3 regions of the Pseudarthrobacter sp. LT1 genome follow, and region 3 is predicted to be linked to each of the others. Evidence: predicted binding sites of a transcription regulator. Region 3 holds the regulator's gene; each other region holds the start of a gene.
The links. Region 3 encodes HrcA, which represses chaperone genes, less so after heat shock. Its sites were predicted from a motif close to TTNGCACTCGNNNNNNNCGAGTGCNAA; they were not measured.
Positions count from the first base shown of each region.

Region 1: a site for HrcA is predicted at 2,432-2,458, ahead of VIK36_RS15155 (FmdB family zinc ribbon protein). Genes of this name have one in related genera too.
Region 2: a site for HrcA is predicted at 2,102-2,128, ahead of groES (co-chaperone GroES). Genes of this name have one in related genera too.

Region 1 is NZ_CP141830.1:3,229,132-3,234,704, forward strand. Features, by position in the region: gene VIK36_RS15135 (hypothetical protein) at 1-66, opposite strand, end outside; gene VIK36_RS15140 (GNAT family N-acetyltransferase) at 148-768, opposite strand; gene galU (UTP--glucose-1-phosphate uridylyltransferase GalU) at 773-1,678, opposite strand; gene VIK36_RS15150 (5-formyltetrahydrofolate cyclo-ligase) at 1,782-2,402, shown strand; gene VIK36_RS15155 (FmdB family zinc ribbon protein) at 2,514-2,786, shown strand; gene VIK36_RS15160 (RcpC/CpaB family pilus assembly protein) at 3,007-3,624, shown strand; gene VIK36_RS15165 (DUF4011 domain-containing protein) at 3,636-5,573, opposite strand, start outside.
Region 2 is NZ_CP141830.1:3,257,129-3,262,701, forward strand. Features, by position in the region: gene groL (chaperonin GroEL) at 1-1,572, opposite strand, end outside; gene groES (co-chaperone GroES) at 1,652-1,945, opposite strand; gene VIK36_RS15260 (hypothetical protein) at 2,201-2,581, opposite strand; gene VIK36_RS15265 (class I SAM-dependent methyltransferase) at 2,636-3,874, shown strand; gene VIK36_RS15270 (shikimate 5-dehydrogenase) at 3,881-4,699, opposite strand; gene VIK36_RS15275 (glycoside hydrolase family 3 N-terminal domain-containing protein) at 4,743-5,573, opposite strand, start outside.
Region 3 is NZ_CP141830.1:2,478,248-2,483,820, reverse strand. Features, by position in the region: gene hemW (radical SAM family heme chaperone HemW) at 1-823, shown strand, start outside; gene VIK36_RS11665 (DUF4870 domain-containing protein) at 884-1,294, opposite strand; gene VIK36_RS11660 (DUF3097 domain-containing protein) at 1,414-2,265, opposite strand; gene hrcA (heat-inducible transcriptional repressor HrcA) at 2,437-3,450, shown strand; gene dnaJ (molecular chaperone DnaJ) at 3,539-4,666, shown strand; gene VIK36_RS11645 (16S rRNA (uracil(1498)-N(3))-methyltransferase) at 4,669-5,442, shown strand; gene VIK36_RS11640 (GerMN domain-containing protein) at 5,435-5,573, opposite strand, start outside.

The DNA of each region.
Region 1 (5,573 bases), 750 kb from region 3:
AACCCATACAATCCAGAGCGCGACGGCAACCACAAGGATCACTGAGCTGCTAAGGGGGAAGTCCACACTCAAAACCGTATGAGCATCATGCCTGCTCAGGCCGCATTAGCTGCGGTGTGTCGTGCCCCCACTGGCAAACCGTTGGATTTATGACCGGCGCGACGCCAGCCACGGACCCAACAGGCCTTCCGGGACCTCTTCGGAGGTGAGGGCGAACGAACGGTGGTCCGCCCATTTGCCGTTGATGTGCAGGAAACGGGGACGGTACCCCTCGTCCCGGAACCCCAGCTTTTCCACCACCCGCAGGCTGGGTCCGTTCTCGGGCCGGATGTTGATTTCCATCCGGTGCAGGCCAAGCGTACGGAAACAGTGGTCCGTTACCAGCGCCACGGATGTGGGGGCTATCCCCCGTCCCGCCCGGGATTGGTCCACCCAGTACCCCAACGTTGCCATCATGGCCGAACCCCAGACGATGGAAGACACCGTCAGTTGGCCCACGATGGCCGGATTCCTCAGGCCCGGCCTCCACTCCGTGATGACGAAGGGCAGGGCGGTAGCCTGTGCAGCCTGCAGGTTGAGCGAGCGGACCATGTGCCGGTAGTCCGGGAGGCCGCCGGACGGGTCCGGGTTGGAGGCCTCCCACGGGGCCAGCCACTCACTGTTCCGCGACCGTACTTCAGTCCACTCTTTCTTGTCCCGGTACCGGATGGGCCGCAGGACCAAGTCGCCGCACTCGAGGGTGGCCGGCCAGATGGGACCTGTGCGCACGGCGCTACCGGGAGAGGCCGGCGGTGAAGCCCGGCAGCCATTCCCGCAGGCCGGGTCCCAGGTCATCGCTGTCGATGGCCAGCTGGACGCAGGCCTTGAGGTAGCTGAGCTTGTCGCCGGTATCGTAACGGCGGCCCCGGAACACCACGCCATACACGCCATGTCCCTCGCCGTCACCGGAGGCAAGTTCCTGCAGGGCATCCGTCAGCTGGATTTCGCCTCCGCGGCCCGGCTCCGTGTGCTCGAGGACTTCGAACACGGCGGGGTGCAGGACATATCGGCCGATCAGCGCCAGGTTGGACGGGGCTTCCTCCGGCGAGGGCTTTTCGACGAGCCGGTTGACGCGAACATAATCCTCGCCCTCGATGGCCTGGACGTCGGCGCAGCCGTAGGCGCTGATTTGGGAGGGTTCCACCTCAATGAGTGCGACGACGGACCCTCCGGTTTTCGCCTGTACGTCAATCATGATGCTGAGGAGTTCGTCGCGGGCATCGATGAGGTCGTCGCCCAGCAGCACCGCGAAGGCTTCATCGCCCACGTGCTGCTTCGCCCGGAGGACGGCATGCCCCAGGCCGTGGGGATCGCCCTGCCGGACGTAGTGGATGTCACCCAGCTGGCTCGCGGCCTGGATGGACGCAAGCTTTTCCGTATCGCCCTTGTCCTCGAGGGTCGATTCGAGGGATGGCACCCTGTCGAAGTGGTCTTCGAGGGCGCGTTTGTTGCGGCCGGTAATCATCAGCAGGTCGTTGAGGCCCACGTGGACGGCTTCCTCCACCACATACTGGATGGCAGGCTTGTCCACGACGGGAAGCATTTCCTTGGGCATGGCCTTGGTGGCAGGCAGGAACCTGGTGCCCAGGCCCGCTGCGGGAATGACGGCTTTGCGGACTCTGGGGTTACTGGTGTTCACCGGACTAATCTAACGTCAGCGTCAAGTATTTCAGTAACCCCCGGCACCGAAGGCCGGCACGGGGCTTCAACGCCGCGGAACACCGGGCTTCAGGGAGGACAACATGCTGCAGGAGACTAACGCTGTCAAGGACAGGATCCGGGCCGCCCACCGGCACCGGCGGGCAGGCCTGATGCCGGCACAACTGGAAGCTGCCGGCCAGGCCCTGGCCACCCATGGGGAAGCCTGGGCTGGATCGGTGACGCAAGGCCGTCCCGGGATAGCCTGCGTATACCTTGGCGTGGGGCAGGAACCACCCACCCTGCCGCTGATCAACGCCCTGCACCGCAGCGGCCACCAGGTCCTGCTTCCGGTGTGCGAACCGGCCAGGGAGTTGAGCTGGGTGTTCTGGACTCCGGACACCGGCTTCGAGCGCAGCAGGTACGCGCCCATCCTGGAACCTGCGGGGCACCGGCATGGGCCCGAAACCGCCGGCGACGCCGCTGTGCTTTTCATTCCCGCCACAGCCGTGGACCTGGCCGGCAACAGGATTGGCCAGGGCGGCGGCTACTACGACAAGTTCCTGGGGCACCTCGCTACGGCCGGGAAGGAAATTCCGCTGGCCGCTGTTATCTACGACGATGAATTGCTGCCCGCCGGACGGATCCCGGCCGAGGAGTTCGACCGTCCGGTCCCGGCCGTCCTGGTTCCTTCCGGGTACCGGCCCCTGGCGGGTGGCGCCTGAGCACGGGCGTTCCGTGCACAGTGATAGAATTAGCACTCAGGCCCTGCGACTGCTAATGGTTTACCAGGTGGCAGCACGGGACCTCTCGTTTGCCCAAGAGGAGGAGCACCAGTGCCAACATATGCTTACGCCTGCAAGGATTGCGGCCACGCCTTCGACATCGTCCAGTCGTTCTCGGACAGCAGCCTGACGTCCTGCCCTGAGTGCGAGGGGACGCTGCGTAAGAAGTTCAACAGCGTCGGTGTCGTCTTCAAGGGCTCCGGTTTCTACCGCACGGACTCCCGCGATTCCAAGGGCGGCTCGGTTTCCCCTGCGCCCGCCGCGGCTCCGGCCGCGCCTGCTGCTGCCCCCGCCGCGCCGGCGCCCGCAGCCGCCGCGAGCTAGTCCGGCACAGACTTCACGACGGCGGCCGGCGCTATCCAGCGTCCGGCCGCTTTTGTCCACATAGGCCTCATCCCGGCCCCCTTGCGCGTGCGCCCGGAGTTAGCGTGGGCGCATGCCCTTACTTCCCCGCCGCCGCGCCGCCCTCCGGTATTCTTCGGGCCCTGCAGGCGCTGGCCGCAGCCCCAGGAACCGCCCTCTGGCCGCGCGTGTTGCCGCTTGGTTGAGCCGAAACCGCCGGCTCGCCGCTGCACTGTTGTTGTGCGCAGCTGCCGCCATCGCCGTCCAGCAGCTCACTCCTGCCCCGCTCTCCACCGCCACGGCCCTGGCCGCTGCGCGGGATCTTCCTGCCGGTACCGCCGTATCGGACGCGGACGTGGTCCGAGTCCAGGTGCCCCCTGGCATGGTGGCCGACGGCTTCCTCCGGGATGACGCCGCCGCCACCGGCAAACAGCTCGCCGCACCCATGCGCAAGGGCCAGCTCCTCACCGATGCCCAGCTGGTGGGTCCCGGGCTCCTGGCAGGTACGCCGCCCGGTTCAGCCGCAGTTCCACTGCGGATGGCGGATGCCTCGTCGATTCAGCTGGTCTCCCCCGGACAGCTGGTCAACGTTGTGCTCACATCAGCCAACGGGTTCGACCAGCAGGGCCCGTCGGAGGTGCTGGCGTCGGCAGTCCCCGTACTGTGGACCTCCAACAAGGGCGGCCAGAGCGGCCAGTGGCTGGGCACCACGGAGACGGACGGACTGATCGTGGTGGCAGCCACCGCCGAACAAGCATTACGCCTGGCCGGAGCGTCAACCCAAGGCCGGCTGTTCTTCGTCCTGGTCGGGCCGCCGTAACCTTGTGGCGGTCAGCCCCAGTGCGGCGGCTTCTGTTCCTTCAACCACGTGTCGTGGTCATCCTCACGGTCACCCCAGTTGCGGGCGTCGTCCTCTGCGGCCTTGCTCGGGAGGATCTCTTCAGCGCCGCCTGTTACCGTCCGGGTCGCCGGCCCCGTTTCGGCCGGGCCTGCAGGAACGTCCCCGCCGGTAACTGTTTCTGCCTGCCCGTCCTGGATCTTGTCCTGGCGCATGTCTTCCTCGCGGCCGTCTTCCTCAAGCCTGCCGTGTGCAGGTTTCTTTTCCTCGGTCATGGATCCCGCTTCCTGGTTTCCGCTGTCACCGTTCCGGCCTGTGCCGGGATCCCCGGGCAGGTAGGAAACTCCGGCGGACGGCGCGGCGTCAATTCCATTGAGCGCCTGGTCAACGTCGTCGTCAAGGAAGCCCACAGACTGGTGGGTCCTTCCCGGCAGCACCATGTTCTCCAGGCCCAGATAGCCTGCAATGCGGTCTGCGCAGGACGACGGGTCCGTGAACACTTCGATGGTCCACAGCGGCATGTACCGCCAGCCAAGGCGTTCCAGCAGTTGCGGACGCAGCCTGCTGCGTTCACGCACGCTCATGGTGCGGTACTGCGCAGTGCCGTCGGACTCGATGGCCACAGGCCGCGGAATCTCGGAGTCCTCCTGGCCCATGGTATTCAGGGGGTCGGCGGCTGCCACTACATCGATTGCCCCGTCGTATTGGTGCCAGACCCTTGCGCCCCGGGCACGCAGCCGGTCGCCCAGGTCCGCCACCAACGGGTCCGCGCCAAGCGCCTGTTCGCTGGCGGCGGCGCGGGACGCGGGGGTGCCAAGTTCCGTGTTGCCGGAAAGTTCCCGGTCCAGCAGCGCGTACAGGTCCACCGCCCCATGGGTGAGCCGGGTGTGGTCCAGGTCCTCGGGCCGGAAGCACGTGAGCACGTGCAGGGAACGGCGGGCCCGGGTCATGGCCAGGGCAAACTTCTCCCGGCCGCCTTCAGCAGACAGCGGCCCGAAGTTGTGGAGGGCCCGCCCGTGCGGGGTCCGCCCGAATCCCGGCGAGAAGATGACATGGTCGCGGACCAGGCCCTGGGCGCGTTCCAGGTCCACCACCCGGAAGGACTCCGGGCCGGCGCCGAAGAATCCGGCCAGGCCCGGCTGGTTGGACAGCTGGAGCCGGATGGACTCGCCAATCCTGGCCGCGTGCCGCAGGCTGGCGGTCACGACCGCGAGGGACGTCCGCGGACGCAGGCGGGCGTGCTCGAAGACCAGCTCCACTACCCGGTTGACCTCGGCCACCACGGACTCCACGCCCTCATGGTCGGCACTGGGAAGGCCGGTGCCGTCCGGCAGGTATTCCACCAGCAGGGACCGGTCCAGCCCCGTGGCCGACTGGCCTTCGGGCAGCCGGCGCAGGCCGCCGTCGTAAAAGTTCTTGCTGAGCTGCAGGACCAGGTCCTCGTCCACTGCGCGGTACACCACGTTGAGCCGCCACACCGGCAGCACTGCGGAGAGCGCGGTGAAAGCGCTCTCGACGCGGTGGTGGGCGGACTCGCCGGGTGCAAGCCGCTCCACCCCAACCGTGAACGTCCGCGGCGTGGCGATGCGCGGATCGCCAAAGGCGATCACCTGCCGTGCCCGGGCGATCGACGGCAGGACGGCCTGCAGGGAGGTGGCCTCCGCGTCGAGGATCACGACGGCGTCGAAGTGCTGTTCTGCCGGAAGCAGGCCCGTCATCAGGTACGGGCTGACGGACCAGACCGGGACGAGCGTGCCGATCAGCTCAGGCGCCTGCGCGGTGAGGGAAGGCAGGGACACCCGGCCGTCCTTGAGCAGGCTGCGGAGCAGGTCTGCCTGGCGCGGCTGGGCAGCGATGGCTGTCCGCCACCGTTCCGCGAGGTCCCACCGCAGGCGGGCGGCGCCGCTGGCAATGTGGGCGTTGTCGGCCAG
Region 2 (5,573 bases), 780 kb from region 3:
CTTCTCCACGACCAGGGTCTCGGTGGTGAGAACCAGGGCGGCGATGGAGGCCGCGTTACGGAGGGCTGCACGGGTGACCTTGACGGGGTCGATGACGCCGGCGCCGATCAGGTCCTCGTACTCGCCGGACTTGGCGTTGAACCCGTTGTTGGTCTCGAGGTCTGCAACCTTGGAGGTGACGACGTAGCCGTCGAAACCAGCGTTCTGGGCGATCCAGCGCAGCGGCTGCACCAGTGCGCGGCGGACGATGCCCACAGCAGCGGCGGCGTCGCCTTCGAGGGCCTTGACGGAAGCGTCCTCGTCCAGTGCCTTGAGGGCGTGGATCAGGGCGGAGCCGCCGCCGGCAACGATGCCTTCTTCGAGGGCAGCGCGGGTGGAGGACACAGCGTCCTCGATGCGGTGCTTCTTTTCCTTGAGCTCAACCTCGGTGGCAGCGCCGACCTTGATGACTCCGATGCCGCCGGCAAGCTTGGCCAGGCGTTCCTGGAGCTTTTCGCGGTCCCAGTCGGAATCGGTGCGGGTCAGCTCGGCGCGCAGCTGCGCAACGCGTGCAGCGACGTCCTCGGCAGAACCGGCGCCGTCCACGATGGTGGTGTTGTCCTTGGTGACGGTGATGCGGCGGGCGGTACCCAGCACCTCCAGGCCCACGGAGTCCAGGCTGAGGCCCAGTTCCGGGGAGACAACCTGCGCACCGGTGAGGGTGGCGATGTCCTGCAGCATGGCCTTGCGGCGGTCGCCGAAGCCGGGAGCCTTGACGGCTACGACGTTCAGGGTGCCGCGGATGCGGTTGACGATCAGCGTGGACAGGGCCTCGCCCTCAACGTCCTCGGCGATGATGAACAGCGGCTTGGAGCTCTGCAGCGCCTTCTCGAGCAGCGGCAGGAATTCCTGGATCGAGGAGATCTTGCCCTGGTTGATCAGGATGAGCGCGTCCTCGAGGACTGCTTCCTGGCGCTCCGCGTCGGTGACGAAGTACGGGGACAGGTAGCCCTTGTCGAACTGCATGCCCTCGGTGAGGACCAGTTCGGTCTGGGTGGTGGAGGACTCTTCGATGGTGATGACGCCATCCTTGCCCACCTTGCCGAAGGCCTCGGCGAGCAGCTCGCCGATTTCGTCGCTCTGCGCCGAAATCGCGGCAACGTTGGCCACCTGGGTGCCCTCGACCGGGCGGGCGTTTTCCAGCAGGCGGGCAGCCACGGCCTCAACCGCGACCTCGATGCCACGCTTGATCTGGCCGGGGGCAGCGCCGGCTGCAACGTTGCGCAGGCCTTCCTTGACCAGGGCCTGTGCCAGGACCGTGGCGGTGGTGGTGCCGTCGCCGGCAACGTCGTTGGTCTTGGTGGCTACTTCCTTGGCCAGCTGGGCGCCAAGGTTCTCGTAGGGATCGTCCAGTTCCACTTCGCGGGCGATGGTGACGCCGTCGTTCGTGATGGTGGGGGCACCCCACTTCTTGTCCAGGACGACGTTGCGGCCGCGGGGGCCGAGCGTCACCTTGACGGTGTTCGCGAGCTTATCGATGCCGGCCTCAAGGGACCGGCGAGCAGCGTCGTTAAACGCAAGCTGCTTTGCCATGGTTTTGTCCTTTCAAAGACAGAAACCCCGCACTGCCGGCCAGCGTGAGCATGGCCGGCAGCACGGGGATCCGGAAGAATTACTTGACGACGATTGCCAGGACGTCGCGGGCGGACAGCACGAGGTACTCGGTGCCGCCGGTCTTGACTTCGGTTCCGCCGTACTTGGAGTAGATGACGACGTCGCCAACTGCTACGTCAACGGGAACGCGGTTGCCATCTTCGAAGCGGCCGGGGCCTACTGCGACAACTTCGCCTTCCTGCGGCTTCTCCTGTGCGGAGTCCGGGATGACCAGGCCGGAAGCCGTGGTCTGCTCGGCTTCGAGCGGGCGGACAACAATACGATCCTCAAGAGGCTTAATAGAGACCGACACTCGGACCTCTCCTTTTCGTCAGCAAATTCGTGGACTGGAAAGCTTTCCGCCGTAGCTGGCAAACCGTCGTCGCGGTGCCGGCAGCAGCCTGGCTGGCAGCTCTTCATGTGTTAGCACCCTCCTAGGGAGAGTGCTAATGAAGACTCTATGTAAGGGTTAGCACTCGGTCAAGGTGAGTGCCAACGTTTCGTCATGGGCGTACAGCCTGGAGTGGACGACGGCGGGTGGCCGGGGACGCGAAAGGACGCTCTGTCGCTACCGGCCCAGGTCGTCGAAGTCCACGTCCTCGCCGCCCTCCGTGTCGGCGCCGCCCTGCTTCCGTCCCCGGAAGAGCACCCAGCCGGACACCGCTGCGGCGAGCAGCGCGGCAACGAGGAAGAAGATGCTCCCAGCCCGCGCGCCGTCGTACAGCCCGCGGATGTCCCGGGCCTCCTGGGTGTTGTCCTGGACGTCGTTGCCGCCCACGGAGTAGACGGTGGCGTTGAACGTATCCAGCAGGAAGATGATCACCAGCAACGCGATGGAGACCACGGCCACGACGGCGGCCGCGATCAGCACAGGACGGGCGAACCTGGCCGGATGGCGGTCCCCGGACTCGTGGTCGCCGGTCTCGCGGGGGGCTGCGCTTTCATCCATGGATTCAACACTATCCGCATCCCGGCCACGCGCTCCTCCACTAGGCTGGAACCCATGGCTCACGCTCCCCAGGACCAGATTGCACAGGACCAGATCGCACCATTGCTGACCCCCGAAGGCTGGGAGTTGCTGGCGTCCCTGGGCCCCTACCGGGACGAGGACTCGTTCGAGCTGAACTCCGCGCTCCGGAAAGCCGGACACCCGCCCGCGCTCGTGTCCGCCGTCCTGACGCAGTCACGGCTCCGCACCAAGGCAGAGGGGAAATTCGGGGAGTTCGCCCGGCAGATGCTGTTCACCCAGGCGGGCCTGGAGCAGGCCACGCGCCTCAACGTCGCCGCCCACCACGCTCAGCGGTTCGCTGCCGCGGGGATCAGCCGCGTGGCGGACCTGGGGTGCGGCCTCGGCGCCGATTCCCTGGCGCTGGCCTCCCTGGACATCAACGTCACGGCCGTCGAAATGGACGAGACCACCGCGGCGTGCGCCACGGTGAACCTCATCCCGTTCCCCAACGCCACGGTGGTGCACGCCGATGCGGAATCGGTTCCGCTGGACGGGATGGACGGCGTCTGGCTGGACCCCGCCCGGCGGGTCACCTCCACCTCCGGCACCAAGCGGATCTGGGACCCTGAGGCATTCTCCCCGCCGTTGTCCTTTGTGGAATCACTGGCTGCCCAGGGCAAGGCCGTGGGAGTGAAGATGGGCCCGGGCATGCCGCACGAATCCGTGCCTGCGGGCTGTGAGGCGCAGTGGATATCGGTGGCCGGGGACGTCACGGAGGTGACCCTGTGGTTCAACGCCGTGCGCAGGCCCGGGGTCCGCCGCGCTGCCCTGGTCCTGGGGCCGCAGTCTCCGGCGGAGCTGACCAGTGCCGAGGACTTCGGCGCCGGCCCGTCAGCGCCGGTGGGCCCGGTGGGGGGATACCTGTACGAACCCGACGGCGCCGTGATCCGCGCCGGACTGGTGGCAGACGTGGCACTGCAGCTCGGCGGACACCTGGTGGACGAACACATCGCCTACATCTGCGCTCCCGAACTCCTGGCCACCCCGTTCGCCCGGGCCTACAAGGTCCTGCAGGTCATGCCCTACAACGTGAAGGCGCTCAAGGCCTGGGTGAAGCAGGAGGGCATCACCGTGCTGGACATCAAGAAGCGCGGCACCGCGGTCACCCCGGAAGAGCTCCGGAAGCAGCTGCTGCCCGGCGGGAAGAACGCCAGGAAGGGCGGCAAAACGGCCACCCTGGTCCTGACGCGCATCGGTGAGGACCGGGTGGCCATCGTGGTGGAACCCGCCTAGCTGCACCTACTGGGCGCGCATGAACTCCTCGGCGGCCCGCACCTGGTCAGGGGTGGGCCGGACGCCTGTGTACAGGACAAACTGCTCCAGTGCCTGGATGGTGGCCACCTCGGCCCCCGTGATCACCGGCTTGCCGGCCGCACGGGCGGCGCGGATCAGCGGCGTCTCGGCGGGCAGCGCCACCACGTCGAAAACCAGGCGGGCCGCCTCGATGGCCTCCGCCGGGAAAGCCACGGTGTCCGCTTCCGTCCCGCCGGCCATCCCCAGCGGGGTGACGTTGATGATCAGGTCAGCCGTCCCGCCGTCGATCGCTGCACGCCATTGGAAGCCGTACTGGTCCGCGAGCGCGCGCCCCGCGGCCTCGTTCCGGGCCAGGACGGTGACGTCCGTGAATCCGGCGTCCCGGAGGGCGGCAACCGTGGCCTTGGCCATGCCGCCGGCGCCCTGCACCAGCACCGAATAGTCCGTGGGGACTGCATTGGTGGCGAGGAGTTGCTCGATCGCGGTGTAGTCGGTGTTGTACGCCTTGAGGTGCCCGTCCGTGTTCACGATGGTGTTCACCGAGTCGATGGCCTTCGCGGAAGGGTCCATCTCGTCCACCAGGGCGATGACGTCTTCCTTGTACGGCATGGAGATGGCGCAGCCACGGATGCCCAGCCCGCGGACGCCGGCGATGGCCTGTTCGAGGTTGGTGGGCGCGAAGGCCTTGTAGATCCAGTTCAGGTCCAGCTGTCCGTAAAGGTGGTTGTGGAACCGGGTCCCGTTGTTGCTGGGACGGGCCGAGAGCGAGATGCAGAGGGTCATGTCTTTATTCAGAATGGGCACCAGACCATTAAACGCGTTCCCGCCGGCGTGGGCGTCCAGGGACTTAGGGGCAGCCGGTTCCCGCGGGGAAAGGCCCGACGGCGGCGGGCAGCTTTCCCGGGGCGGGCGCCTTCCCTACCAGCACCGCGGCCAGCGCGTCGAAGGCGGCGTCGGTCCGGCCATAAAGTGCCACCTTCACCGGCGCACTGGACCCTTGGAGCGGCCACGGAGCGTCGAGGGACACGGCGATGTCCCCACCGGCCGGTTTTCCACCAAAGCCGATGAGGTTGACCAGTGGCCCTGATCCTACGGTGAGCCCGGCGCGCGCTGCGGCGGCTTCGAAGCGCTCCCGGTCCCCCGGTCCCCCGCCGGCCACCCGCACGGAACCGGGCACCAGGGGTCCGCTGCAGGGACCGGATACAACGGTGACGGCCGACGCCGAGACCTGGGCGGACAGGGCTGCCCCGCTTCCGGCCGGTGCACCTGCGCCCGCTGTTCCGGCAGGCGGGGTGGTCCGGGCATGCCAGATCATCATGGTGGCCACGCGCTGCGCTGCCTCATCCAGGCGTGCGGCGGGAAGTGTGCCGGCCGCCAGGGCCTGGACGATGGCGGCGTGCGCCTGCTCCACGTCCGAAGGCATCAGCAGCAGGTCGGCACCGGCGGCCAGTGCCTTCACTGCAGCCGCGCCGGACGGGTACTGCTTGTCAACGGCACCCATGTTGAGGGCGTCGGTTACGGCCACGCCCTTGAAGCCCAGGCCCCTGAGCGCCGCGTAGCTCGGCGCCGAGAGCGACGCCGGCACGCCGGGTTCCAGCGCGGGTACGGCAATGTGCCCGGTCATGACAATAGGGAGGCCCGCGGCGACGGCAGCTTCGAAGGGTTTCCAGTCCCGGCC
Region 3 (5,573 bases):
CACCCCCGAATCCCTCGCCGTCCTCAAGGATGCGGGCTTCACCAGGGTCTCCTTCGGCATGCAGTCCGCCGTCCCGCACGTGCTCAGGGTCCTGGACCGCACCCACACGCCCAGCAGGGTTCCGCAGGTGGTGCAGTGGGCGCGGGAGGCCGGACTGGACGTCAGCCTGGACCTGATTTACGGCACACCGGGGGAGTCGCTGGACGACTGGCGCCACTCCCTGGAAACTGCCCTCTCCTACCAGCCGGACCACATCAGCGCCTACGCCCTGATTGTCGAGGACGGGACCAAGCTGGCCGCCCAGATGCGCCGCGGCGAGGTGCCGGGAATTGACGACGACGACCACGCCGACAAGTACGAACTCGCCGACCAGCTCATCACCGAAGCCGGACTCGGCTGGTATGAGGTCAGCAACTGGGCGCGAAGCCCGGAGCACGCGTGCCGCCACAACCTGGCCTACTGGCGTGGCGACGACTGGTGGGGCATCGGCCCCGGCGCACATTCGCACGTGGGCGGGGTGCGCTGGTGGAACGTGAAGCACCCGTCCGCCTATGCGAACCGTCTGGCCCAGGGGCATTCGCCTGCGGCGGGCAGGGAGACCCTGGATGCCGGGACCAGAAACCTGGAGCGGGTAATGCTGGAGGCGCGCCTGCAGTCAGGGCTTGAAGTGTCCACTCTTAGCTCTGCCGGCCGGCACGAAGTGGCCGGCCTGATCGCTGACGGCCTGGTGGAGCCCGTCGCTGCTTTCCAGGGCCGTCTGGTCCTCACGCTCAAGGGCAGGCTCCTGGCGGACGCGGTGGTCCGCCGTATCCTGCCCGACTGACTGGGCGGGACACCCGTCGGATCCGCGCTGCGGGGCCAGTGGCCCCGCAGCTCTGAGCGGCTACTTAATCCAGCGCAGGTTGTACTGGTAGCGGTGCGGCTGGCCCTTGTTGACGTGGATCCCTGCTGCCACGGAGAAGCAGGTGAGCGCCACCCAGATCAGAGTGGCGATGACCGCGAAGATGTTTCCCACATAGGGGATGAACACCAGGATGTTGGCCAGCACAGCGGCGATGGTGGGCGGCAGGCTGAAGTTCAGCGCTTCTTTGGATTCCTGCGCGGTAAATGGCCCGCGGTCACGGAAGATCAGGTAGATCAGCAGCGAGGGGACGCACCCCAGGATCCCGCCGAAATGCGCGAGCGTGGCCCATTGGCGGTCTTCGCTGGCCGTGAGCGGCAGCGCATTGGCGGGGACGCCATGGTACTCGGAGCGGCCCTGGCCGTCCCTGTGATCACGTGCGTTTTCTGCCACAGTCTGTTCCTTCGGAGGTGCAAGTGGTGCTGACTTCATATATGGGCGCGGTGTGCAGCGGCCTTGGGAAAAGGCGCTGCATTACCAAGAATACTGGCTCCCGGGCCGGTGTCCGGCCTTCAGGGGGCGGTGAGGAAGTCGATGACTTCCTCAACCCGCCCCAGCAGTGACGCTTCCAGGTCCGCGTACGTACGTACGGCGCCCAGCAGTTTTTGCCATCCCAGGCCGACGTCCTCCTTGGTGGCGTGCGGCCAGCCAAAGGCCTTCAGGATTCCGGTCTTCCAGTCCTGTCCGCGGGGCACGGCCGGCCATTTGTCAATGCCCAGGACAGCGGGGCGGATCGCCTGCCAGACGTCCACATAGGGGTGGCCGACGATCAGGACATTTCCGGCCGCGCCGGGGGATGCCATGACGGCGTCGGCTATGCGGGACTCCTTGGAGTCAGGGACGAGGTGGTCCACGAGCACGCCGAGGCGACGGCCCGGACCGGGTTTAAAGGCGGCAACTGCCGCGGCGAGGTCGTCAATGCCGTGCAGGGGTTCGACGACGATGCCTTCCACCCGAAGGTCGTCTCCCCAGACCTTTTCCACCAGTTCGGCGTCGTGCTTGCCCTCCACCCAGATGCGGCTTGCCTTGGCGACCTGGGCCCGCTGGCCGGAGACCCGGACGGAGCCTGAGGCTGTCCTGCCGGCGGCGGGGCCGGCTGCTGCCGGCCGGGCGGCGGGAGGCATCAGCCGGATGGGCCGGCCCTCAAGGAGGAAACCGAAGCCGAGCTTGAAGGACCGGGACTTCCCGCGGCGGTCCTCCAGGGCCACGACGTGCATGCCGCCGGACTTTTCCACCCGGGTGACGGCGCCGACCCAGCCTGACTGGACATCCTCGAGCACCATGCCCCGCTCCACCGGAACCTCGGGCAATTCCGCCTTGGCCGGGGCGGAAATGCCGCGGGGCCCCCAGTTTTGGTAATCCATGGATTCGATCCGCCTAGCGCTAGGTCCTCCGCACCGGAATTTCGCCCGGAGCGGTACCAATGCTAACAACGGGCCGAGGCATAATAGACTGTTAGCACTTAGGCATGTCGAGTGCTAACACTGGTGGCACCTGGCGGGGTATGCGCCCCGGACCATGGATGGAGGTGGAGAGTGAGCGAGCCACGCAAACTGGAAGTGCTGCGGGCCATCGTGGAGGACTACGTCCACTCCCGCGAACCGGTCGGGTCAAAGGCCCTGGTCGAGCGGCATCATCTGGGCGTTTCCAGCGCAACCATCCGCAATGACATGGCGGCCCTTGAAGACGAGGGATTGATCACTGCCCCGCACACCAGTGCAGGGCGAATTCCCACAGACAAGGGCTACCGGCTCTTTGTCGACCAGATCTCGGCAGTCAAGCCCCTGTCGGCAGCGGAGCGCCGGGCCATCCAGTCCCTCCTGGAAGGCGCAGACGACCTCGACGACGTCCTGGACCGCACCGTCCGGCTGCTGTCGCAGCTGACCAACCAGGTGGCTGTGGTCCAGTATCCGCACCTCAGCAAGGCACTGGTGCGCCACATCGAGTTCGTGCTCCTGGCCCCCCGCAAGGTGCTGGTGGTGCTGATTGCCAACAGCGGCAAGGTGGAGCAGCGGGTCATCGACGTCGGCCAGGACCTTGGCGACGACGCACTGGCCGCGCTCCGTACCCGCTTCCTTGCCGCGCTGGCCGGAACTCCGCTAAGCCAGCTGGCCAAGGCGCTCCCCGCCGTCGTAGCCGGAACTGCGCACGGCCAGCGCCAGGCCGCGCACGCGCTGGCGCATGGACTGGAGGGCCTGGCACAAAACACCAGGGAGGACCGGATGGTCATGGCCGGAACGGCGAACCTGGCCAGGTCCAACGTGGATTTCCCCCTCAGTATCGGCCCCGTGCTCGAGGCACTGGAGGAGCAGGTGGTGATGCTGCGGCTGCTGAGCGAAATGGCCCAGGACCACCGGGGAGTGGCCGTCAGTATCGGAAGGGAAAACCCTTATGACGGCCTTGCCGAAGCCTCCGTGGTGGCCACCGGCTACGGCCCGGACAGCGCCGCGAAGGTAGGGATCCTCGGCCCAACCAGGATGGACTATCCCACCACCATGGCCGCCGTCAGGGCTGTGGCCCGCTACCTTTCCAGGATTTTGGGGCCCTGACTCTTCGCCGCCGGAGCCTTTTCGGGACCGGACCACAGAGCGGGGCCGCCCACACTGAACGCAGTACAACAAGGAAGAGATACGAACTTTGAGCAGCCACTATGACGTCCTTGGAGTCTCACCCGAAGCTACGGGCGAAGAGATCAAAAAGGCCTACCGCAAACTGGCCCGCACCCTTCACCCGGACGTAAACCCCGGTGCGGACGCTTCAGAACGCTTCAAGGCAGTAACTCACGCCTACGAGGTCCTTTCCGACCCCCAAAAGCGGAGGATCTACGACACCACGGGCAACGAGAACGGCACGGACAACGGCTTCGGCGGTGCCGGTTACGCAGGCCAGGGCTTCGCATTCCAGGACATCTTCGACACCTTCTTCGGCGCCGGGGGCACCTCCGGCCCGGCTTCCCGCGTCCGCCGCGGCCAGGACGCCCTCATCAGCGTCCGGATCGACCTTCGCGACGCCGTGTTCGGCGTGAACAAGAAGCTCGAAGTGGACACTGCCGTGGTCTGCCCCACCTGTGACGGATCCTGCTGCCGGCCCGGCACCCACCCGGAGCGCTGCGACATCTGCGGCGGCAGCGGCCAGGTCCAGCGGGCCGTGCGCTCCATCCTGGGCCAGGTCATGACGGCCGCCCCCTGCGGCACCTGCGAAGGCTTCGGCACGGTCATCAAGGATCCCTGCAACGAGTGCAGCGGCCAGGGCCGTATCCGCAGCCGGCGGTCGCTGACCATCAAGGTTCCCGCCGGTGTGGCCACCGGAACCCGGATCCAGCTCGCCGGGCAGGGCGAAGCCGGACCTGCAGGTGGACCGACCGGTGACCTCTACGTGGAAATCCGCGTCAACAATGACGCCACCTACGTACGGGAAGGCGATGACCTGCACGCCACCCTGCACATCCCCATGACGGCGGCCGCACTGGGCACGGACGTCAGCCTGGAAACGTTCGACGGTACGCAGGACATCGACGTCAAGCCCGGAACACAGTCCGGCGAGATCATCACCCTGCGTGGCCTGGGTGTCACGCACCTGAGGGGATACGGCCGCGGGGACCTGAAGGTCCACCTCCAGGTGGACACTCCGGCCAAGCTCGACCCGGCACAGGAGGACCTCCTCCGGCAGCTCGCCAAGCTCCGCGGCGAACAGCTCACCGAGGGCAAGCTCGCCGCCAGCGGCGGCATGTTCGCCAAGCTCCGGGACCGGCTCGGTAACCTGTAGCGGTGAGCAACCCCGTCTTCTTCACCTCCGCCGGTTCACTGGCGGGCATGGTGCCCGGCCGGATCTTTGTCCTCGAAGGGGCGGAGGCCCGGCATGCAGTGACCGTCAAACGCCTGTCTCCGGGCGAGCCGGTGGACATTGTCGACGGCGCCGGCGCCCGCATGAGCGGAAAGATCGTCTCCGCCGCGCCCTCGGGACTTGGAGTGGAGTGCGGCGCACTGGCAATGGAAGACCGGCCGGACGTCCGCTTGGTCCTGGTTCAGGCCCTGGCCAAGGGCGACCGCGACGAACTGGCCATTGAAACCGCCACCGAGCTGGGCATCGATGCCGTCATACCTTGGCAGTCGGAACGGTCCATCGTCCGCTGGAAAGGTGACAGGGCCGCCCGCGCCCATGCCAAGTGGGAGTCCACTGTGGCCGCCGCCGCCAAACAGGCGCGGCGCGCCTGGATCCCCGAGGTCCGGGCCGCCGTCGATACTGCCGGGCTTTCCGCCGCCGTGGAGGGTGCAGACCTGGCCGTCATCCTCCACGAAGATGCCGTGCGTCCGCTGCGCACCGTCCTGGAAGCGTGGCAGGGGAGTGGGCACGAGGGCATCCGGGAAGTCCTGCTGATCGTCGGCCCGGAAGGCGGAATCAGCCCGCGGGAAGTAACGAAACTCTGCGACAAAGGCGCTGTGACCGCCCTGTTGGGGCACCACGTCCTGCGGTCCTCCACGGCCGGGCCGGCCGCCGTCGTGCTTGCAAACGACATCCTTGGCCGGTGGACAGCTACCTGACCTTGAAGGACCTGGTGTCCTCGTTGCGGTCCGGCTCCCCGCCGGAACCTGCCTGCGCCACCCGGAGCTCATAGTCGCCCGCCGGCAAGGTCAGTGCCAGCGTAAAGACGCCCGCCTGCCCCTGCCCGGCT